2 linked regions of the Saccharicrinis fermentans DSM 9555 = JCM 21142 genome follow. Each later gene encodes a partner of the first gene's protein in a complex. Links are inferred from orthologs where the notes say so. Each region holds a gene or a part of one and is shown in the gene's direction. Other genes may lie near its edges. The genes, in order: CYTFE_RS0103540 and CYTFE_RS0115525.

Region 1 (3,187 bases):
TGAACTTTCAATTAGATAATCCATTGGTAAAAATAACGCATGTATAAAATAAATGTAGGTTAAATAGATTTTGAAGTGGGTATCTATTCTTTGGGAATAATTTTATGAACCTGTTAATCGATTTTTTGCGCTTTGTGAAGAACAAAATTTATTATCTTTTGTTTCACGTGTAATTGTATCATATTTCAGAATCAAATAAACAAATAAAAAAATTATGGCAGTTTTAGTAGGAAAAAAAGCACCCGCTTTTAAAGCAGAAGCAGTTATTAATGGCAGTGAAATGGTTGAGAATTATTCTCTTGATCAATTTGTAGGTAAAAAGAACGTGGTGTTGTTCTTTTATCCCGCTGATTTTACATTTGTTTGTCCAACCGAGATTATTGCTTTTCAGGACAAGATTGAAGAGTTTGAAAAAAGAAATGTTCAGGTAATTGGGGTTTCTGTAGACTCGGCTTTTTCGCATTGGAAATGGTTGCAAACAGATAAAAAAGAAGGTGGAATCAAGGGTGTTAAATTCCCATTGGTTGCTGATAATGCAATGACCATTTCTGAAAATTATGACGTATTGGCCGGAGAGTATGATTATAACGAAGAAGGACAAATGGTTTTTGAAGGTACTCCAATGGCATATAGGGGATTGTTTTTGATTGATAAGGAGGGTGTTGTGCGTCATCAAGTTGTGAATGATATGCCACTTGGACGTAGTGTTGATGAAACCCTAAGAATGATTGATGCTTTGCAGTTCTTCGAAGAAAATGGAGAGGTTTGTCCTGCTAATTGGCATGCAGGAGACGAAGGATTGGTAGCTTCGCAAGAGGGTATCTCAGAGTATCTAGGTAAGCGAGGATAGTTTTTCTGAAAATAAAATGAAAGCATCTGCATGTATTTGTAGATGCTTTTTTTTTGCTTTCCGGTGTTTTGTTATTCCATTTTGAACTAAATTTGCGCCATGCGAAAGTATATTTCTTTTGATGTTGATAATCCCAAGGATTTTAAACATCAAGTGGTTCAATATTGCAGAAGATTTAAATATGGTGCTGTCTATGATAGTTGTGACCACTATCTACCAAAGAGATCTGGAGTTCATTATCATTCAATAGATTTTCTGGCGGGACTGGATCATATAAATGTAGTAAGAGGTGGTTTTGATGTTGTTCAAAAACTAAATGAAGATATCCGGGATTGGCTTTGTGGTTATTGGAGTTATGATTTAAAAAACGACTTGGAGAATTTGTGTTCTGTAAATAGGGATGGATTAAATTTTGACAAAGCGTGTTTTTACCAACCGCGTTTCATTATTTTGCAGCGGGAGAATCGTTGGGTTATTGGTTATTTAGAGGGAGTAAACACGAAAGAGGATGTTCGGGAAATGATGTCGACTATTTATTGTCAAAACAAAGGTTTTCAAGAAAAGACTGCACTCCGTTTTAAAGCAAGGGTTGATAAGGACAAATATTGTAGATCTGTGGAAGCTATTTTAGATCATATTCATAGGGGTGATGTTTATGAACTCAATTACTGCATAGAGTTTTATGCTGAAAAGGTGGTCTTGGATCCTTTTACAACCTATAATAGTTTGGTAGAAATATCTCCTACTCCTTTTTCTGGTTTTTTTAAGGCGGAGGATCATTATATTCTTTGTGCTTCACCAGAACGGTTTGTCAAGAAAGAAGGTGGTAAAATTATCAGTCAACCCATTAAAGGAACTGCCCAAAGGGGTAAAGATAAGCGTGAAGATACCAGTCTGAAAAGGGCATTGTTTATGAATGCCAAAGAACGTTCCGAGAACATAATGATTGTTGACTTGGTACGGAATGATTTGTCGCATATTGCGGAGCAGGGCTCTGTGGGAGTGGAAGAACTTTGTGGTGTATATGCTTTTCCACAGGTGTTTCAAATGATATCTACCGTTACAGCAACGCTTCATCAAAATAAAGGAGGAATTGATGCAATACGCTCCTTGTTCCCTGCCGGTTCCATGACTGGTGCTCCTAAAGTGAGAGCGATGGAGCTGATTGAGAAATATGAGGAGAGTAAAAGAGGGGTGTATGCTGGTGCAATAGGTTATTTTAGTCCGGATGGAGATTTTGATTTTAATGTGGTCATTCGTACTTTGTTATATAATGCGGCTCACCAATATGTATCTTTTATGGTGGGAAGTGCTATCACCCAAAAGAGTGTACCCCAAAAAGAGTATGAGGAGTGCTTGTTAAAAGCAAAAGCTATTTTTCAATTATTTAACCAGGATAAACAAGGAGCTTATGAATGAGCGATTTTTACAGTATTTACATGATTATTGTGTTTATATCTCTGGACAAAAGATCTTGGTGGCTTTAAGTGGAGGTGCCGATTCTGTTGCATTATTGCACCTTTTACATACAGCAAAAGTAGCTATTTGTGCAGCGCATTGTAATTTTAATTTGCGTGGAGATGAATCTGATGGAGATGAGCAATACGTGGTGGATTTGTGTGCCTCTCTTGGTGTGACCCTCTATCAAAGATCATTTGATACGACTGAGTTTGCTACTGAAAAAGGAATCTCCATTGAAATGGCAGCTAGGGATCTTCGTTATGCATGGTTTCATGACTTGTTGAAGACCGAGCGTCTTGATTGGATCGCTACAGGGCACCATAAGGATGATAGTATTGAAACCTTTTTTTTAAACTTAGCTAGGGGAACGGGTATTAAGGGACTGGTGGGCATGAAGCCGCTTCGAGGTCGGCTTATTCGTCCCTTGTTAGCGTTTTCTCGTGGTGAAATAGAGGATTATTGTGCTGTTCATAAATTGAATTACCGTACAGATTCTTCTAATCTGGAGTCTGTTTATTTACGTAATAAAGTGAGACATCAGATACTTCCCTTGTTTCGGGAGCTAAATCCATCTTTTATGGATACCATGCAAAGCAATATGAAGCATATGGAGCAGGTCAGTCGTTTTTTTCAGGATTCAGTGAAAGAACTGACAAAGGAAGTGGTGGTTGAACAGGATGGTCAGCTACTCATATCTTTACAGCATGTTGATCGTTTTGTCGATAAACACTTGGTGTTATTTGAAATATTACAACCCTATGGTTTTAATGGTTCTGTTATTCAGGAGCTGGTAGAATGCATTGAAAACCAAGTCTCGGGCAAGCAGTTTTATGCCCCTTCATATAGGCTCATAAAGGATCGTTTTAATATTATTCT
Region 2 (3,145 bases), 3.0 Mb from region 1 along the record:
AAGCCCTGCCATAAAGGATGTGCCTGCTCAATTGGATTCCTTTTTAAAGTTGTTTAATGTGGAGTTGCCCACCAATGCCCCTAAAGTAAATGGTTTATTTGGTTATTCATCCTATGATGCCGTGCAGCACTTTGAATCGATTCAGTTGAAAAATAAGGTAGATGAAGCATATGAGATACCGGAGATCAGGTATAATTATTATAAATATGTTTTGGCGTTTAACCATTTTTCAAACCAAATAAAGCTGATAGAAAATTTGCCTGAGGGTCAGGAAAGTGAGCTGGACGAAATTATGGAACTGTTGCATAATCGTACGGTGCCCAACTTTAGTTTTCATCCGGATGGGGAAGAAGTGTCTAATGTAAGTGATCATGATTATATAGAGATGGTGAAAAAGGGGAAAGAACATTGTTTTAGAGGAGACGTGTTTCAGATCGTACTTTCGCGGCAGTTTAAACGTAAGTATACCGGAGATGAGTTTAATGTTTATAGGGCTTTGCGTAATATTAATCCCTCTCCGTATTTATATTATTTTGATTATGGAAGTTATAAAATACTAGGTTCTTCACCTGAGGCTCAGTTGGTGATTCGTAAGGGTGAGGCGACGATTAATCCTATTGCCGGTACTTTTAAGCGTACAGGGAACGACATTAAGGATAAGGAGCTGGCTGAGCAGTTGAGCAACGACCCCAAAGAGAATGCTGAACATGTGATGTTGGTTGATTTGGCCCGTAATGATCTAAGTCGAAATTGTGAAAAAGTAAAGGTAAAGACTTACAAAGAAGTACAATATTATTCTCACGTTCTTCATCTTGTATCTGATGTGAGGGGGCAGCTCAAGAAGAGTTCCAATACTTGTAGGGTGATGGCTGATACTTTTCCTGCAGGAACACTTTCGGGAGCACCCAAGTATAAGGCTATGGAGCTGATTGATAAATACGAAAACCAAAACCGTGGATATTATGGCGGTTGTATTGGTATGTTAGGTTTTGATGGTTCTTTTAATCAGGCCATTATGATTCGCTCTTTCCTTTGTAAAAATAATACTCTGTATTATCAGGCTGGTGCGGGTGTGGTTTCGGCATCGGTTCCGGAAAGTGAGTTGGCAGAGGTGAATAATAAATTGGGGGCACTGAAAAAAGCAGTGGAGTTAGCTGCTGCGTTTTGATTTTTAATTGTTTTGAATATACAGACATGGAAAAAATATTAGTTTTTGATAATTATGATTCATTCACCTATAATCTGGTCCACTATATAGAGGAGATTGTGGGTTATAAGATAGATGTGGTACGAAACGACCAGATTTTATTGGATGAAATTGAAAAGTATGATAAAATATTGTTGTCTCCTGGTCCCGGTATTCCCAGTGATGCAGGTATTTTAATTCCCTTGATAAAAAAATATGGAGCCACAAAAAGTATCTTAGGGGTATGTCTGGGGCATCAGGCTATTGCAGAGGCCTTTGGAGGCTCTATCTCTAACTTGTCAACGGTATATCATGGTGTGGCCACGCCCGTATCTGTCATTGCAGAAGATGAGGTTCTTTTTAAGGATGTGCCCAATGAAATTAATGTGGGAAGATACCATTCATGGGTGGTGAACGAGGAGGATTTGCCAAGCTGTTTTACGGTCACTTCGCGTGATGAGGAAGGTAAAATAATGGGCTTGCATCACAACGAATACGATGTGAGAGGGGTGCAGTTTCATCCGGAATCCATACTTACTCAGCATGGAAAAAGAATGATCGAAAATTGGTTGAAGTCTTAATGAATCTATTGTCTAAAACCTTGTAGTTTGTAAAATTATGATTAAAGATATTCTAAAAAAACTCTTTGAATATAAAAAGTTGAGCCGTTCTGAGGCCAAAGAGATATTAATAGATATAGCCGCTGATAAATATAATGGATCTCATGTGGTTGCATTTCTTTCGGTTTATATGATGCGCCCCATAAGTGTAGAAGAATTAAGTGGCTTCCGGGATGCTTTATTGGAGCTTTGTTGTAAGGTGGATCTCTCAGATTTTGAGGCCATTGACATTGTGGGGACGGGCGGAGATGGAAAAAATACTTTTAATATCTCCACCTTATCTTCGTTTGTAGTGGCGGGTGCTGGATATAAAGTAACCAAACATGGTAATTATGGTGTTTCGTCGGCCAGTGGTTCGTCCAATGTGATGGAATATCTTGGGTATAAGTTTAGTAATGAGGAAGATGTTTTAAAAAGACAAACGGATAAAGCTGGAATTTGCTTTTTGCATGCACCTTTGTTTCACCCTGCCATGAAAGCGGTGGCTCCTTATCGCAAGGAGCTCGGTTTAAAAACTTTTTTTAATATGCTTGGCCCATTGGTAAATCCATCTTTCCCTAATAGCCAGTTACTGGGTGTGTATAGTTTAGAGTTGGCTCGTTTGTATCAATATCTGTTTCAGGATACCAATAAAAATTATACCATCATTCATAGTCTGGACGGTTATGATGAGATCTCGCTTACCGGAGATTTTAAGTCGATCACCAATGAGGGTGAACAATTGATTGCTCCGGAATATTTAGGTTTTAAACGGATTTGTCAGGAAGATATTTTTGGGGGAGATACGGTTCCTCAAGCAGCCCAAATATTTACAAATATATTAGATGGTAAGGGTACGGATGCGCAAAATTCGACTATTTTTGCCAATGCCGCTATGGCCATTAGTTGTATGGATAAGTCCAAATCAGTGGAGGATGCCATTGCTTTGGCTAAGGATTCTTTGCTCTCGGGAAGAGCCAAACAAACGCTAAAATCATTAGTCGCGTTAAGTGAATGATAGCGCATATTATTTTTAATGCAAGTTATCTGATGTGCAGATACTCAAATTCCGACACCATAAAAGATGAATATTTTAGATAAAATAGTTGCTCAAAAAAGAATTGAAGTGCTTCGTCAACAGGAATATACCACTGTAGAAAAACTGAAAGGTTATGATTACTTTCGGTCGGAAGTGCCTTCGTTGAAAGCTTTTTTACAGGATGAAAACCACAATGGTATTATATCCGAATATAAGAGAATGTCACCGTCCAAAGGCGTTATTAATAGTATGTCGACTGTTGAGGAGGTCGTGCCTATGTATGAGAGAGCTGGTGTAAGTGGTATCTCTGTATTAACCGAC

Evidence for each region.
Region 2: the proteins of CYTFE_RS0103540 (region 1) and CYTFE_RS0115525 are in contact, whole or in part, in a solved structure (PDB 8RP0), measured with the Escherichia coli proteins. The link is inferred for Saccharicrinis fermentans DSM 9555 = JCM 21142 from one-to-one orthologs.

The regions. Positions count from the first base shown.
Region 1 is NZ_KI912107.1:826,766-829,952, forward strand. The notes cover bases 255-3,109. They hold CYTFE_RS0103540 (anthranilate synthase component I family protein), read left to right. Parts: upstream 255-949; coding sequence 950-2,269; downstream 2,270-3,109. Other genes in these bases: CYTFE_RS0103535 (peroxiredoxin), read left to right, coding at 255-850; tilS (tRNA lysidine(34) synthetase TilS), read left to right, coding at 2,262-3,109. In the rest of the region: pepT (peptidase T), read left to right, coding at 1-19; more of CYTFE_RS0103535, read left to right, coding at 215-254; more of tilS, read left to right, coding at 3,110-3,187. UniProt on the Escherichia coli protein: Part of a heterodimeric complex that catalyzes the two-step biosynthesis of 4-amino-4-deoxychorismate (ADC), a precursor of p-aminobenzoate (PABA) and tetrahydrofolate.
Region 2 is NZ_KI912107.1:3,810,741-3,813,885, reverse strand. Bases 168-2,980 are described here. They hold CYTFE_RS0115525 (anthranilate synthase component II), read left to right. Parts: upstream 168-1,194; coding sequence 1,195-1,767; downstream 1,768-2,980. Other genes in these bases: trpC (indole-3-glycerol phosphate synthase TrpC), read left to right, coding at 2,870-2,980; trpD (anthranilate phosphoribosyltransferase), read left to right, coding at 1,805-2,803; CYTFE_RS0115530 (anthranilate synthase component I family protein), read left to right, coding at 168-1,168. Also shown: more of CYTFE_RS0115530, read left to right, coding at 1-167; more of trpC, read left to right, coding at 2,981-3,145. UniProt on the Escherichia coli protein: Part of a heterodimeric complex that catalyzes the two-step biosynthesis of 4-amino-4-deoxychorismate (ADC), a precursor of p-aminobenzoate (PABA) and tetrahydrofolate.